4 regions of the Bradyrhizobium sp. USDA 4454 genome follow, and region 1 is predicted to be linked to each of the others. Evidence: predicted binding sites of a transcription regulator. Region 1 holds the regulator's gene; each other region holds the start of a gene.
What was found. Region 1 encodes LexA, which represses DNA repair genes until DNA is damaged. Its sites were predicted from a motif close to TGTTCNNNNTGTGTTCNG; they were not measured.

Region 2: a site for LexA is predicted at 2,623-2,640, ahead of ACVIW0_RS19735 (single-stranded DNA-binding protein). Genes of this name have one in related genera too.
Region 3: a site for LexA is predicted at 2,076-2,093, ahead of ACVIW0_RS02055 (helicase-related protein). Genes of this name have one in related genera too.
Region 4: a site for LexA is predicted at 2,445-2,462, ahead of ACVIW0_RS37020 (ATP-dependent Clp protease adaptor ClpS). Genes of this name have one in related genera too.

The regions. Positions count from the first base shown of each region.
Region 1 covers NZ_JBTRCN010000001.1:3,859,279-3,863,489, forward strand. Annotated here, with positions in the region: gene ACVIW0_RS18055 (ComEC/Rec2 family competence protein) at 1-995, shown strand, start outside; gene ACVIW0_RS18060 (hypothetical protein) at 992-1,219, opposite strand; gene ACVIW0_RS18065 (hypothetical protein) at 1,376-1,804, opposite strand; gene lexA (transcriptional repressor LexA) at 2,073-2,777, opposite strand; gene ACVIW0_RS18075 (molybdopterin molybdotransferase MoeA) at 3,021-4,211, opposite strand, start outside.
Region 2 covers NZ_JBTRCN010000001.1:4,200,683-4,204,893, forward strand. Annotated here, with positions in the region: gene gyrA (DNA gyrase subunit A) at 1-1,442, opposite strand, end outside; gene ACVIW0_RS19730 (hypothetical protein) at 1,666-1,827, opposite strand; gene ACVIW0_RS19735 (single-stranded DNA-binding protein) at 1,963-2,454, opposite strand; gene ACVIW0_RS19740 (outer membrane protein) at 2,904-3,647, shown strand; gene ACVIW0_RS19745 (outer membrane protein) at 4,107-4,211, shown strand, end outside.
Region 3 covers NZ_JBTRCN010000001.1:444,927-449,137, forward strand. Annotated here, with positions in the region: gene ACVIW0_RS02040 (SIR2 family NAD-dependent protein deacylase) at 1-173, shown strand, start outside; gene rpmB (50S ribosomal protein L28) at 266-574, opposite strand; gene ACVIW0_RS02050 (DUF3108 domain-containing protein) at 930-1,760, shown strand; gene ACVIW0_RS02055 (helicase-related protein) at 2,350-4,211, shown strand, end outside.
Region 4 covers NZ_JBTRCN010000001.1:7,953,185-7,957,395, forward strand. Annotated here, with positions in the region: gene ACVIW0_RS37015 (mechanosensitive ion channel family protein) at 1-2,166, opposite strand, end outside; gene ACVIW0_RS37020 (ATP-dependent Clp protease adaptor ClpS) at 2,491-4,211, shown strand, end outside.

The DNA.
Region 1 (4,211 bases):
CCGATCATTCGGCGACCGCGCGGGTTGCGCTGTGGGGCGGGCGTGAGCTCACGATGCTGATGCTGGCTTCCCTTGTGGCAGGGCTGGCGACGACGCCCTACGCCGCGTTCCATTTCCATCGCGTGACGCCGTACGGGCTGCTCGCGAACCTCGCGGCAATGCCTGTCGTGTCGGCGGTCGTGATGCCGGCCGGCCTGCTCGGACTCGTCGCCATGCCGTTCGGCTTCGACGGCGTGTTCTGGGCGATCATGGGCTTTGGCATCGACTGGATGATCCTCGTGACGCAATGGGTCGCCGCGCTGCCTGGTGCGGTCGGCCGGATGGCGGCGTTCGGGATCGGGCCGCTGATCGCCGCCAGCGCGGGCCTCATCCTGCTCGGGCTGCTGCGCACGCCGCTGCGCTGGTCGGGCGCGGTGCTGTTGGTCGTGGCGTCGATCTGGGCGCTCAGGGTGCCGCAGCCGGACGTGCTGATTTCCGCCGATGGCCGCAACGTCGCGGTCCGCGGCGGCGACGGGCGGTTGCACCTGATGCATAGCGCCAAGGATGCCTTTTTGGTGAAGGAGTGGCTGGCGGCGGACGCCGATGCGCGGGCGGCCACCGATGCATCGCTCGGCGAGGGCGTCTCCTGCGATCCGAGCGGCTGCGTGACGCAAGGGCCCGGCGATGCCTTCGTTGCGCTGGCGAGCCGGCCGGAGGCGCTGGCGGATGATTGCGAGCGCGCGGCGCTGATCGTCACCGCCCGGCCGGCGCCGCATGGCTGCGCGGCCTCGGTGGTCGACGTCGAGCGGTTGCGGCGTCACGGCGCGCTGGCGCTGCGGCGGACCCGTGACGGCTACGCCATCGATGCGGTCAAGCCCGGCGGGATCGACCGGCCGTGGTCGCCGGCGGTTCCCGGCGACGGCGATGCCGAGACGACGCTCCGCGCCCCCGCCGCCGCGCCACGGCCGGCCGTCGACGCCACGCCGGCGGAGAGCGATGTGCAGGGGGAGGATTAGCCGTGGTCCGGCGAGGGGCTGGCCGGCAATTCGAACAGGCCGAGATGGTATTCGTCGGAATCGGGGCCGGCGTCGGGCTTCTTGACGAGGGTGAAGGACGCCTCGGGAAACTGCTCCCAGACCTTCAGGTCATCAGCCGTCACCGTCAACCAGCCGAACCGGAACATGTAGCGGCCCGGCTCCGTGACGCGTCCAGCCTTTTGCCATGTGACCTTATCGACCACCGAGCAGGTTTCCGTGAGCGCACATCCTCTGCGCCCGATGATGCGCCAAGGTGGCCGCCGACGCAAATCTCCCGCCGCGCCCCGGAACCGGTGTCCGGGGTCGCTCGAAATCCTTTCGGTCACTCGCCGCTCGGTCATCCGGCGGCGACGATGCGTTCAACCCAAAAACAGCGACGTAAATGCGGAGGGCCGCCGCTCCACGACCTTCGGCTTCTGCGTGACCGGCGGATGCAGTGCCGGCAATTGCAGCACGCTGACGCGTTGTCCCTCGACGAGCTGGGTCACCAACACGTGGCTGCCGTCGGGGAATTCGACCGCGTCATGATGACGATCGGGCACGTCGGGCTCGACTTCGTTGAACACGCCGACGCGATAGTTCAGCGTCTTGGTCCAGATCCAGCGGCTGTCATAGCGAACGTTCTCGGCGAAAGCGAGCTCGGTGCCCGGCAGCATGCAGACCGCGACAGTCGGATCGTTCTCCGACGCAAAGCCGCGGGTCGACGTGCCGCGGAAGGTCGTGGTGATCAGCGTCTCTCCGACAATGGCGGGGCGCGATGCCACGGCGTGCAGACTATAGTCACACATCGGATGGCTCCTCAAATGGAGGTAGCGACCCGTGCCTCTCTTTGAGGCATGGGCCTCTACCAGAGTGGACGATAGCGAACGAGTGTCAGCTCGTTTCTGGGCGATTGTACGACTCGCCCGCGACCGCCTCAATCACAAACACGCGACACTGCGCGAGAGGTATCGGAGCGCATCGGGCAGACCGCATGCTGCGCTATCTTGCAAGGAACGATCCGATGTGACGCTCGTTCCTCGCCGCCGCAAGTATTTGCAATCAAGTATTTGCAGCTTAGTACTTGCGGTAGAGCCCGATCAGCTTGCCCTGGATGCGGACCCGGTTCGGAGGCAGGATGCGCACTTCATAGGCGGTGTTGGCGGGCTCCAGCGCGATCGATGCGCCGCGGCGGCGGAAGCGCTTCAGGGTGGCTTCCTCCTCGTCGATCAGCGCCACCACGATGTCGCCGGTATTGGCGACGTCGTTGCGCTGGATCAGCGCCATATCGCCGTCGAGGATGCCGGCATCGACCATCGAGTCGCCGCGCACCTCCAGCGCATAATGCTCGCCGGAGCCGAGCATGTCGGGCGGTACGCTGATGGTGTGGCTGCGGGTCTGCAGCGCCTCGATCGGGGTACCGGCGGCGATCCGGCCCATCACAGGGACCGCGACCGGACGATTGCCGTCATCCTCGGCGACCGGCGGCGTAGAAGTGCGCTTGCCGAGGGTGCCTTCGATGACGCTCGGGGTGAAGCCGCGGCGGCCGTTGCCGCCCCCGGCCGACAGCTCAGGCAGCTTGATGACTTCGATGGCGCGGGCGCGGTTGGGCAGGCGGCGGATGAAGCCACGCTCCTCCAGCGCAGTGATCAGGCGGTGGATACCGGACTTCGAGCGCAGGTCGAGCGCATCTTTCATCTCGTCGAATGAGGGCGGGACGCCGGCCTCTTTCAGACGTTCATTGATGAAACGCAGAAGTTCGTACTGTTTGCGCGTGAGCATCTCGAGTATTCCCCCGGTTGATAGCGTCGTTCGATTCCGAGACTCTTCAGTGGGGCCTGCAGGCCGGGCCTGACCAGGGGAGCTTGGTGCTTGTTGCAAGCGCTCCCGGGCCGCCTCCCGATTGTAGACACCAGTACTCGAAACAAATCATGAACGGACACTATATGTTCGATATGTGTTCCGCAACCACTTAATTTCAGGTGAACGCGCCCGGCGGCGCCCGATCGGCGCGGTGAGAAAATCCTATTCGGGCAGCATCAGGATCTCGCACTCGCTGCCTGTGGCAGTCGCGGGCGCGAACGGCGGACGCACGAGAAGTGCCCGTGCCGCAGCGAGATTCCCGAGCAGCGAGGAATCCTGCTGCATCACGGGCGTTGCGATCAGCGTGCCGTCGTCGCGCGCCTCGAGACGCGCGCGCAGATAGTCCTCGCGCTGGTCGTTGGCGGCGAGGTTGCGGCCGAGCACGGCCCTCGCGCGGCGATGATGAATCGCTGTTCGGCCGCTCAATGCCCGAATCAACGGCACCAGAAACAGGAAGGCGCAGACATAGGACGACACCGGATTGCCGGGCAGGCCGATCACCCGCATCGCCCCGAGCCGGCCGTGCATCATCGGCTTGCCGGGCCGCATCGCGATCCGCCAGAACGCCATCGCGACGCCCTCGGCCTCCAGCGACTGCTTGACCAGGTCGTGGTCGCCGACCGAGGCGCCGCCGGTGGTGATCAGGATGTCGGCGCCGGTATCGCGGGCCCGGCGGATCCCCGCCGTGGTGGCCGCAACCGTATCGGCGGCGACCCCGAGATCGACGGTCTCGGCGCCTTCGTCGCGGGCCAGCGCCCGCAGCGCATAGCCGTTGGAATAGACGATCTGGCCGGGTCCGGGCTGCGAGCCCGGCATCACCAGCTCGTCGCCGGTCGCCAGCACCGCGACCTTCGGACGGCGGCGGACGGCGAGTTCCGGATGGTTCATGGCGGCGGCCAGCGACAGCGCCCGGTCGGAGAGGCGGCTGCCGGCCGAGAGGAGCACGTCGCCCTCGCGGAAGTCGACCCCCGCGGGGCGGATATGCCGTCCAACGGCGGCTGGCTCGGTGATCGTGATGTGGTCGCCGTCGACGGCGGTGTCTTCCTGGATGATGACGGCGTCGGCGCCGTCAGGGATCACCCCGCCGGTGAAGATCCGCACCGCTTCGCCTGCGCCGACCGTGCGCTCGAACGGCCGGCCGGCGGCGACTTCGCCGATCACCTTCAGCCGTGCCTTCAGGTCAGCCGCATCGGCGGCGCACACCGCATAGCCGTCCATCGCCGACATCGGCTGCGGCGGCTGGGTGCGCCGCGCGGCGAGGTCGCGCGCCAGGGTGCGGTGATAGGCGGCATCGAGCGCGACCATCTCCTCGGGCAGCGGTTCGGCGCCGGCAAGGACGGCGGACAGGGCATC
Region 2 (4,211 bases), 340 kb from region 1:
TTGTCGAGCTCTTCGGAAATCTCGTCGCGCCCGAGCGCAGTCAAGCGTTGCAGCCGGAGATCGAGGATCGCCCTGGCCTGCTCCATCGACAACCGCAGCGTGCCGTCCTCGTTGATGCGATGCCGGGGATCGTCGATCAGCGTGATCATCGCCTCGACGTCGCGCGCCGGCCAGTCGCGCGACATCAGGGCCTCGCGCGCGGTGTTCGGATCGGGCGAGGTGCGGATGACACGGATGATCTCGTCGATATTGGCGACCGCGATCGCAAGGCCGACCAGGATATGGGCGCGGTCGCGGGCCTTGCCGAGCAGGAACTTGGTCCGCCTTGTCACCACCTGCTCGCGGAACGCGATGAAGATGTTGAGCAGGTCCTTCAGATTCATCGTCTGCGGACGGCCGGAATCCAGCGCCAGCATGTTGGCGGGGAAATTGGTCTGCAGCGGCGTGAAGCGGTAGAGCTGATTGAGCACCACGTCGGGCACCGCTTCGCGCTTCAGCTCGATGACGACGCGATAGCCGTCGCGGTCGGACTCGTCGCGCAGGTCGCCGATGCCCTCGATCTTCTTCTCTTTCACGAGCTCGGCGATGCGCTCGACCATCGTCGCCTTGTTCACCTGATAGGGAATTTCGGAGATGATGATCGCTTCGCGGTCCTTGCGGATGGTGTCGATCGTCACCTTGCCGCGCATCACGATCGAGCCGCGGCCGAGATGATAGGCCGAGCGGATGCCCTGGCGACCCAGGATGACGCCGCCGGTCGGGAAATCAGGTCCGGGAATGATCCCGATCAGTTCGTCGATCGTGAGCGCCGGATTGTCGATCAGCGCCACGCAGGCGTCGACCACCTCGCCGAGATTGTGCGGCGGGATGTTGGTCGCCATGCCGACCGCGATGCCGCCGGCGCCATTGACCAGGAGGTTCGGGAACCGGGCCGGCAGAACCGACGGCTCTTTCTCGGAGTTGTCGTAGTTCGGCTGGAAATCGACGGTTTCCATGTCGATGTCGGCGAGGACGGCCAATGCCGCCCGCGTCAGCCGCGCTTCGGTGTATCGATAGGCCGCCGGCGGATCGCCGTCGATCGAGCCGAAATTGCCCTGGCCGTCGATCAGCGGCACGCGCAGGGAGAAATCCTGCGCCATGCGGACCATCGCGTCGTAAATCGACTGGTCGCCGTGCGGGTGATATTTACCGATGACGTCGCCGACCACGCGCGCGGACTTGACGTATTTCTTGTCCGGGGTGTGTCCCTGCTCGTGCATCGAGTAGAGGATGCGCCGGTGCACCGGCTTGAGCCCGTCGCGTGCATCGGGCAGCGCACGCGACACGATCACGCTCATGGCGTAATCGAGGTAGGACTTCTTCATCTCGTCGAGAATGGAAACGGGACGAATATCTGAGGGCCCCGGCGGCTCGCCGGGCTTGTGGTCGTCGTTGTCGGACAAAGGGGAAATCCGGTCAGTTTTACTGGGGAATCATATAGCCCATCGGGGGCCTGATAACCACCCTTCCACGGCTCCGGCAAGCCGTTTTTCCCTTCGTTCTTTCATGCACTTACGGGTGGGTCGGCGAGACCACGGCCGCTTGGTCGAGAAGCGAATGGCGAGTAGCGAACAGCGAGCGGAGAACCCCCCTTCGCCACTCCCCATTCGCTATTCGTACATCCCGTCATTGGCCGAATACCACCGCATGCATGATCCGCCCCGGCATGAACGTGAACGGCCGGGCAATGACCAGCGCGCCGAAGAAAATCCCGATCATCGTGTATTTGTGGCTGCGGACGTGTGACGCCGTGCGGCGGTGACGCCAAGAACCCGCGCTGACCGCCATCAGCCGGGTACAATGTCCTAGGGTGTTAGAGAGTTATCCTCATAATTCACATGAGGAAATTGCCGCGGCACATCGGACCGCCGTCCCGGCAAGTGATCTTCACGGAACGGCAGCCGACGCAATGCCCGCGCATGCTCAGAACGGGATGTCGTCGTCCATGTCGCTGTTGCGGCTGCCGCCGCCGGCGGCGACTGCGCGGCGCGGCGCCGAGCCGACCGGGCCGGACGAGCCGAAATCGCTGCCGCCATCATCGGAGAAGCTGCTTCCGCCGCCGCCCCGCCCGTCGAGCATGGTGAGGTTGGAGTTGAAGCCCTGCAGCACGACTTCGGTCGAGTACTTCTCGACGCCGCTCTGGTCGGTCCATTTGCGGGTCTGCAACTGGCCCTCGATGTACACCTTGGCGCCCTTCTTCAGGTACTGCTCGGCGACCTTGCAGAGGCCCTCGTTGAAGATCACGACGCGGTGCCACTCGGTCTTTTCCTTGCGCTCGCCGGTGCCCTTGTCGCGCCAGGTTTCCGAGGTGGCGATCGACAGATTGGCGATCGGACGACCGTCCTGGGTCCGCCGGATCTCCGGATCCTTGCCGAGGTTTCCAACCAGGATCACCTTGTTCACGCTTCCTGCCATCGCATCATCTCCACTCAAAAACCGGGCGTCCGGACATCGGCCACCACTCTCAACCTTCGCCACTTACATTGCAGGCGTCGTGGATGACCCTATACGCCGGTGGCGGCTTGGCGCCTTCGCCCTCGCGCGGTTATCCACGATAATCAGATATAGCATCCCGGCCGGAAATGTTCCAGTTTTGTTCGCTACAACCAACCGTAGATGCGGGCCGAGGCAAGGATGCGGCAGTCGATTTGGCTTTCAGCCGCCAGGCTGCGCCACGACGTTAGAAAATCAATAAATAGATCAGCATCTTATTCTCGCCGCACTTCTTCCGCGAGTGTGACTTTTGGGAGACGGCCTTTCCGGTTGAATCGGCGTATAGCTGTCAGCCATCAGACGGGCGCTCGCGTCTGAGGTCGGCTTTGGGACCCATTTGGAAGCCGATCGGGAAGCCGGGGAGTTTTGCAATGAAGAAGTTTTTGCTCGGGACGGTTGCTCTGGTTGCGTTTGCTGCGCCGGCCGCGGCTGCCGATCTGGCGGCACGCCCCTACACCAAGGCGCCGCCGGTGATCGCTGCCGTCTATGACTGGAGCGGCTTCTACATCGGCGCCAACGGCGGCTGGGGCTCGAGCCACAATTGCTGGGACCAGGTCCCCGCCGGCATCTTCATCGGATCGGATGGCTGCCATGATGCGACCGGCGGCGTCGCCGGCGGTCAGATTGGCTATCGCTGGCAGGCCGGCACCTGGGTGTTCGGCCTCGAAGCGCAGGGCGACTGGGCCGACCTGAAGGGCAGCAACAACAGCGCGATCTTCCCGGGCCTGTTCACCAACCAGACCAAGATCGACGCATTCGGCCTCTTCACCGGCCAGATCGGCTACGCCGTCAACAATGTCCTGCTTTACGCCAAGGGCGGCGCCGCGCTGACCGACAACCGCTTCAACACCTACTTCACGCCGACCGGCTTGCTCGTCGGCAGCGCCAGCGACACCCGCTGGGGCGGCACCATCGGCGCCGGCATCGAAGTCGGCTTCGCGCCGAACTGGACCGCTGGCATCGAGTACGACCACCTGTTCATGCAGGACAAGACCTACAACCTCACCACCCCGACCGGCGCGCTGTTCAGCAGCATCCGCGACCGCCAGGACGTCGACCTCGTCACCGTCCGCGTGAACTACAAGTGGGGCGGCCCGGTCGTTGCGCGCTACTGATCGCGCGCGGATTTGATCCAGGCGAAAGGCCGGCCCTGCGCCGGCCTTTTGTTTAGCCGGCGGTTGCCACGCCCATGACCAGCTAGACCGGCTTCTATCTCGGCGCCCAGGGCGGCGGCTGGGGCACCAGCAGCGAGACCTATCTCAGCGCCCGAACAATGCGGCCGTGATCGGCACGCAAAGCTACACCATCGGCGGCGGCTTCATCGGCGGCGTGATCGGCTACAACGTCCGGGCGGGCCCTGCCGTGCCTCCGTATGGAAACAGCGGCCAGCCTCGCGCCAACTCCCTTACTGGTACGTGCGCACCTCATGCACTCGTTTTCCGTGCATTGTGGTTTCATGGATACACAACTTCCAAGGTTTCCATGTAAAAACACGTGATCGTCACGCGACACTGCCGTGACGCTCCCTTCAATGTTTGAGGGGACAACAAGAAAATGGGACTGGGACTTTGAAAATCAGGAATGTTTTGCTGGCGTCGGCCAGCATGTTTGCCCTCAGCGCAATTGCACCGGCCATGGCGGCTGACATGGCGGCTCGCGCGCCCTACGTGAAGGCTCCG
Region 3 (4,211 bases), 3.4 Mb from region 1:
GAGCAGCTGGGTCAAAAATAGACCGACCTCCAAGCTTCATTTTTATGGCGAATCCCAATCCAGTTGAGGAGGCAATTTTTCAGCGTTGGGGAATTTCGCCAATAGTGGAGCCTACGGGCCAGACGATGGAAGGCTTGAGAGATTTTTTGAAAGGAATATCGCCGACGCATTAATGCGCTGGGAGATAGCCCAAAACAAAAACGGCCGGGTCATCGACCCGGCCGTTTCAAAACTCTTCCCGCGAATTCCGCTCTCGCAGTCTCGCTCAGCTCGCCTTCTTCACCGGGGCCGGCTTGCCGACCTTCTTCTCGATCGCGCGCTTCAGTTCGAGGGCGCGGGGCGAGAGCACGTCGGCCTTGGCCTTGAGCAGGTAGGCGTCGAGGCCGCCATTGTGGTCGACACTCTTCAGCGCGTTGGTCGAGACGCGCAGGCGCACGTTGCGGCCCAGCGCATCCGAGATGAAGGTCACGTTGGCCAGGTTCGGCAGGAAGCGCCGCTTGGTCTTGATGTTGGAGTGGCTCACCTTGTGGCCCGTCTGGGGGCCCTTGGCCGTCAGTTCGCAGCGCCGGGACATCTTACAAAATCCTTATTGCATCCCCGCCTCTTGGCCAGGCGTGCAATCGCACGGCCCGCGCGGGGGTTTTGAATTCGCGTCCATTTTCCAGGAACCGCGGGTGTATAGAGGCGGATCACCCAAGCGTCAAGATTATATCGCCGCATGGCGGTATCGGGGAATGCCGGTTCATAAGCCGTTCCAGCCACTTAACGGCTGAAATGGCAACCATATAAAGGGCGTATTCGGCTGCAAGTCTTGGTTCCATAAGAGACGCGCGTGTTGTCCGGCCGATGTGGCTTTGGAAAGTGGACAACAGACCAAGCGCCGATAGCAGGACCGTCAGGTAGGTTAAGTGACGACCGCCATTGCCATTTTGCCCCCGCTCGGCCGGCTCCTCGGCCTGTGCGCCGGTGCCGTTTTGCTGTTTTGTGCCGAGCGCGCCAGCGCGCAGGGTCGGCTCGACGCGCAGTATGAGGCGACCTTGGCCGGTATCCCGGTCGGCAAGGGCAGCTGGACCATCGAAATCGGCGACGACACCTTCTCGGCCACCGCCCAAGGCGGCACCGCGGGGCTGTTGAAGGCGTTTTCCGGCGGCACCGGCTCGGGCGCCTCGCAGGGCCGGGTCGTCAACGGGACGCTGGCGGCGTCCTCCTACACCGCGACCACCACCACCTCGAAGAAGTCGGAGACGATCCGGATGGTGCTCGCGGGCGGCGGCATCAAGGAATCCGCGATCGAGCCGGAGCCGCCGGTCGATGCCGATCGCCTGCCGGTGACCGAGGCGCAGAAGAAGAACGTATTCGATCCGATGACCGGCGCGTTCCTGCGCGCGCCCGGCAATGCCGAATTGATGAGCCCGGATGTCTGCCGCACCGGCGCCGGCGTGTTCGACGGCCGCATGCGCTACGACCTCAAGCTCGATTTCAAGCGGGTCGAGATGGTCAAGGCCGAGCGCGGCTATCACGGCCCGGCGCTGGTCTGCGCGCTCTATTTCGTGCCGATCTCGGGCTACATCCCGGATCGCCCCGTGATCAAATATCTCGCCGCCCAGCGCAACATCGAGGTCGCCTTCGTGCCGATCGCCGGCACCCGCCTTTTGGTGCCGTTCCGCATGACGATCCCGACCCCGCTCGGCATGGCCATGCTGGAAGCGACGTCGTTCGTCACCACAGCCGCGCCGCCGCGCGTGGCGAAGACGCAGTAGCCTGCTTCGTCATTCCGGGGCGATGCGGAAGCATCGAACCCGGAATCTCGAGATTCCGGGTTCACGCTGCGCGTGCCCCGGAATGACGGGGCAGTTGGTGCGCAAGCCATGCAATAAACGTCACCGGAATCCAGTTGACTCTTGCCCGCTTCTGATTCGACTCGGCCAGCTCTGGAACTTAAGGAATTCAGTCCGCATATCCCCTGCTTGTGGAGCCCTCTCGAACTTGATCTAGTGCCGCCGCCGTGGGGTCTACCCGAGATGTTGCGGTGAACGTTTCAGGCCCGGAATGGAGTCAGCGATTCGGCCGCGATTTGTTCTCAACTCGTTCCGAAGCTTAAGCCGGGCGCAGCTAGCGTCGCATTGTGAGACAGATTTTGCGAAACACTCTGCGGGTGCCAAACACACTGCCAAACCGTCACCCTGAGGAGCCTGCGCAGCAGGCGTCTCGAAGGGCGACAGCCCCGCTGTCTCGTCAAGATCGCCGCAAATGGATCGATCTCGGCCGTGCATCCTTCGAGACGCGCTAACGCGCTCCTCAGGATGACGGAATAGAGAGCACCCAACACTTCAAGAAACACTGCAAAAAATGGTTTTCTCAACTTCGTTCGGAAATGACCGCGTGCCCGGTGCTGGTGTCACTGCGGTGCTGGGGCCGACCAACACCGGCAAGACGCATCTGGCGATCGAGCGCATGCTGGCGCATTCGTCAGGGCTGATCGGGCTACCGCTGCGGCTGCTCGCGCGCGAGGTCTACAACAAGATCGTCGATCGCGCCGGCGTCGACAATGTCGCGCTGGTCACCGGCGAGGAGAAGATCAAGCCGAAGGCGCCGCGCTTCTGGGTCTCGACCGTGGAGGCGATGCCGCGCGATCTCGACGTGTCCTTCCTCGCGGTCGACGAGATCCAGATCGCCGCCGATCTCGAGCGCGGGCATGTGTTCACCGATCGCATCCTCAATCGCCGCGGCCGCGACGAGACGCTGCTATTGGGTGCGGCGACGATGCGGCCGATGATCGAGCGGCTGCTGCCGGGCGCCTCGATCGTCACGCGGCCCAGGCTGTCGCAACTCGAATTTGCCGGCGACCGCAAGATCACGCGGCAGCCGCGCCGCACGGCGATCGTCGCGTTCTCGGCGGATGAAGTGTACGCGATCGCCGAATTGATCCGCCGCCAGCATGGCGGCGCTGCCGTGGTGCTGGGCTCGCTTAGCCCACGCACGCGCAATGCGCAGGTCGCGATGTTCCAGAACGGCGATGTCGATTATCTCGTCGCGACCGACGCGGTCGGCATGGGGCTCAATCTCGACGTCGATCACGTCGCCTTCGCCTCCGACCGCAAATATGACGGCTATCAATTCCGCCGGCTGACGCCGGCCGAGTTCGCGCAGATCGCCGGCCGCGCCGGCCGTGCCACCCGCAACGGCACATTTGGTACGACGGGACGCTGCGCGCCGTTCGAGCCGGAGCTCGTCAACGCGTTGCAGAACCACACCTTCGACAGCGTCAAGATGCTGCAATGGCGCAACGCCAGGCTGGATTTCTCCTCGCTCGGCGCGTTGCAGGTGTCCTTGGCGCTGACGCCTAATCATGAGGCACTGACGCGGGCCCCGGTTGCCGAGGATTTGCGCGTGCTCGAACATGTCGCACGCGACGCCGAGGTGCGCGAATGGGCGCATGGGCCCAAGGCGGTGGAGCGGCTGTGGGAGGCCTGCCAGGTTCCGGACTACCGAAAGCTGTCGCCGGCCGCCCATGCCGAACTCGTGACCACGCTGTATGGCTTCCTGATGCAAAAGGGGCGTATCCCTGACGCATGGTTTGCCGCCCAGGTCGACCAGGCCAACCGGACCGACGGCGATATCGACACGCTATCGGGCCGGATCGCGCAGATCCGGACCTGGACCTTTGTTGCCAACCGGCCCGACTGGCTCTACGACCCGGACCACTGGCAGGGGATCACGCGCGACCTCGAAAATAAATTATCCGATGCGCTGCATGAACGGCTCACGGAGCGTTTCGTTGACAGGCGGACCAGTGTATTGATGCGCCGCCTGCGGGAGAACTCAGTTTTGAATACGGAAATTGGCAAGACCGGTGAAGTGATCGTGGAAGGCCATGCGATTGGCCGGCTCGATGGTTTCACCTTCGCACCCGATGCGGCCGAGGCCGGCAGCGACGCCAAGGCGCTGCAAGCCGCCGCCCAGCAGGTGCTGGCGCGCGAGATCGATGCGCGGGCCGAGAAACTGGGCGCCGCCCCCGACGAGCAGTTCGTGCTGACCTCCGACGGCACCATCCGCTGGACCGGCGATGCGGTGGCGAAGCTCGTCGCCGCCGACGACGCGCTGCATCCGCGACTGCGCATCATTTCCGACGAGCGGCTGACCGGCGCCTCGCGTGAGGCGGTGCAGACCAGGCTGGATCTCTGGCTCAAGACGCATATCGAGAAGCTGCT
Region 4 (4,211 bases), 4.1 Mb from region 1:
GGTGACGACGGAGCCGTCGACCTTGTCGACGCCCCACAATTCGAGATCGCCGCGGATCAGCGCGCGATACGCCGTCTCCTGACGCATCTGCGCGACGATGTCCTTCAGCACCTCGCCGGCGCGGTCGGTGTCCTCCTTATACGAGACGTTGACGCTGACCGCCGCATTGCCGGCGCCGCGGCTGGCATTGGTGATCGTGGTGACCGCGCTGAACGGCACCACATGCACCGAGCCGTCGCCGGCGCGCAGCCGCATGGTGCGGATCGAGACGTTTTCGACCACGCCCGAGAGGCCCGACACCGTGACGGTGTCGCCGACCTGCACGGTATTCTCGATCAGGAGGAACAGCCCGGTGATGAGGTCCTGCACCAGCTTCTGCGAACCGAAGCCGATCGCGATGCCGACGATGCCGGCGCCGGCGAGCAGCGGCGCGACATTGACGCCGATCTCGCTGAGCGCGGTGAGGCCGACCACTGCGACGATCATGCAGAACAGCGCGGTGCGCAGCATCGGCTGGAAGGTACGCAAGCGCGCGGCGCGGGCGTAGTGCCCGTCGCGCGACAGCGCGTCGATCTGGCGATCCATCAGCGCGTTGGCGACTTCCCAGATCACGGCCGCGGCGAGCGCGGCAACCCCGATCGTCACCAGCGCCGAGATCAGGCGCGAGCCGATCTGGCCGCCATAGAACCAGACGATGGCATCGACGCCCCAGACCTCGAGCAGCGCGACGAAGCCAATGAAGGCGATCACCGCGGTCACCACCTTGCGCAGCAGCGGCAGATAGCGGTTGGCGCGGGTCTCCAGCCCGGGGAAGCGCTGCTTCAGGTCCGGGCTGATACGGAAGCCGCGGTCGATCAGGCTTAGCACCACCATGGTGGCGAGGCGGGTGACCAAGAGCACCACGACGGTGCCGACGAAATATTGCAGCAGCAGCGAATAGCCGTTGCGGATGTTGAGCGCCCACACCGCCCACAGCGCGAGGTCGAGCGCGATCGCCAGCACGTGCCAGAGCGCGGCGAGGCGATTGCGCATGCGCGCCGCAAGCCCGGTTCGATCGGCCGGCGCGCGGATGACGTCGGCGACCTGGCGCCGGCATTGCAGGATGATGACGACGATAAAGAGGTGCACGACCAGCATCACCAGCCGGATCAGCGCCGCATAGCCGCCGCGATGCAGCCCGAGCAGCAGCGCGACATTGGCAAAGGCGATGCCGGAGACGCCGACGGCGACGATGCGCCGCGCCCAGATCTCGATATAGGCCGCGGTCTCGGCACGGACCCGGAACAGGCCGAACGGCCCTGCCAGCGCGCGCACCGCGCAGATCAGCGCGCGGGAGAACGCATAGGCGTTGACGACCGCAAGGATCACCAGCCGCGTGGTCGGCTGATCGCCGATCTCGGTGCCGAGCAGCGCGGTAGCGATGCCGACGAACACGACGACCGGCAGCAATTCGAGCAGCAGGCGGCCGAGCACGAAGGGCAGCCGGACCAGCGACTGCCATGCCCGCGCCAGGCTGAGACGGCGCCGATGCAATTCCGGTTCCGGCGTGACATCGGTAACCGACGATGGCGGATCGACGCTCGCGAGCGTCTGCACCGGCACGCGCGCGGTCTGCGGCAGCCGCCGCTCCAGGAACGCCACCGGCCGCTTGATGAAGCGGAACACCACCCATTCGGCGACCAGCGCGCAACCGAACACCAGCGCCAGCTTCCAGGCGATATCGATCAGGAGGCCATAGGCGGCCGGATCATTGGCGGTGCGCACGAACCAGTAATAGAACGCCGAAAAATTCGTCAGGGTGCGCGCGACGTCGGCGACCTCGCGCGACATCTCGCCGACCTGCTCCGACACCATCAGCAAGAGCTGCGCGCCGAGACTGTCGGCGGTGAGCGGGATCGGCGATTGCTGCTCGGGCGCCGGCTCCGCGGCCGCCGGCTGGGCAGCAGCCTGCGGCGAAGCATTGGCGATGGCGCGTAGCGTGTTGATGATCTCGCCGCGCTTCTTGTCGTCCTGCAGCGTCTCGAGCGCGCGCTTGGCTTGCTCCGGCGTCAGATTGTCGCTGGCAATGGGTTGCGGCGGCGCCGGCTTTGCGCCCGGCTGCGCCAGCGCGGGAGAGACGAACAAAGTGAGGACGAGGAGGATCGCAAAACGAAATCTGTGCGACACGAGGGCCTCTTATTAAAAGTCATCGCGCCACGGCTGATCCCCGAAAGGAATCAGCTCTCGCGCTCGCGCCATGTCGGATGCTCCTTTTCGCCCCGATGATGTGTCGGAAGTTTGCCGCTGTGGCGGCCATGTCTTGGCATTTGCCGCAACACAAAAGTCACAAGCGTTGAGCGGCGTTTACGCATGCAACGCGCTCCCCCGCTGAGCCGGTCGATCGGCGCCACACGTCAGAGGTGAGCCGGCGGAATCTTTCGCTTGACGTAGGCGGCCGGCCATGATGTTCTTATTTTGTTCTTTTGGTTCCGATTGCGTTTTGAGGTGATCATGCACGACGTGTTCAGCGACGACGGCCCGGTCCGGCTCTTCATTCATGATGACGATGAGACGCCGCTGGAATTCGTGCGTAACCTGTTGCGCACGGTATTCGGCAAATCCCGGAAAGAAGCGATTGCCATCACCGCGCGAATCGAGGCCCAGGACGGGTTCGCATGCGGCCCCTATCCCGCGACGGTGGCCAAAGCACTGCTGGAGTCCGCCAAACAGCTGATCCGCAGCAATGGGCATCCATTGCTGATTACCGCGTCAGCCGCCGACGCGGCCCGGCCGTGCGATCTCTGTGGCGCGTTGGAGCCCGTGACGGACGTGTTTCTCATCCGCCGGACAGTCTGCCTGTGCGGCAACTGTCTGATCGCCGCGCGGGCAAGCTCGGAAAACCTGCCGAGCGAAGAGTTCAGATATGCCTTCATGGCGCTCGATTGGCATTTTGCCGGGACGCCGCGCAATCAGATCATGACCCGGTCGCGGCAATTTCCCGGTCACATGCGAGCGGACGTTCAGATCGCGATCGACAAGTTGTTCGACGCGCCGCTCCACTTCTTCGGCATTCATGAAGAACACCGCTATGAGACCCTCGCGATTGCCTCGCTGATGGAGAACAGCCGCAACGCACCGCCGATCGCGCCGCCGCAGTATCACGACGTCGACGTTGGCGAGCCCGAGTCGGTGAAATGCCTGACCAATGGCTTGTGGCTATGCAAAACCGAAGAGCTGCGCTACGCGGTGCTGCTCAGCTACCATCGTGATTATCAGACCGAACCGGGTTTGCGGATCGAGCTCGCGGTGCCCGCAGGCGCCGCCGGAAACGCCCTGGTGCAGCGCACCTTTGCGGAGCTGGAAGCTGCCGTGCATGCGGCGCGATCCTATCGCGGCAAGATCCTGTCGCTAGAAGATGCCGCCGACTATCGCGGCCGCGCGCGCGGCGTGACCGTGCATCGCCTGCCGACCGTCGCCCGCGATGACGTGATCCTGCCGGATCGGACGCTGCGGCTGCTCGACCGCAACGTGCTCGACTTCGTCGAAAGCCGCGACCGGCTGCGTGGGCTCGGCCAGTCGACCCGCAAGGGCATCCTGCTGTACGGCCCGCCCGGCACCGGCAAGACCCACACCGTCCGCTATCTCGCCACCAATCTGCCAAACCACACCACGCTGATCATCACCGCCGAGCAGGTCGGCCTGCTCGGCGCCTATATGAGCCTGGCGCGGCTGCTGCAGCCGACCATGGTCGTGATCGAGGATGTCGATCTGATCGCGCGCGACCGCGACGAGATGGGCGGGCCGTGCGAGGAATCCCTGCTTAACAAGCTGCTCAACGAGATGGACGGCCTGAAGGAGGATTGCGATATCCTGTTCGTGCTGACCACCAACCGTCCGGAGGAGCTGGAGGGCGCGCTGGCCGGCCGGCCCGGCCGCATCGACCAGGCGATCGAGGTGCCGCTGCCCGATGCGCCCGGCCGCGGCAAGCTGATCCGGCTCTACGGCCGCGGCCTGCCGCTCGAACCACCGGTCATCGATGCCGCGGTGCAGCGCACCGAAGGCGTCAGCGCCGCCTTCATCAAGGAGCTGATGCGCCGTATCGCCCAGGCCAGCATCGCCCGCGGCGGCGGCCAGGATGTCACCGCCGAAGACATCGACGGCGCACTGAACGAGATGCTGTTCGACGGCGGCCGGCTCAACGTCAAGCTGCTCGGCGGCGCACAGGGAATGAG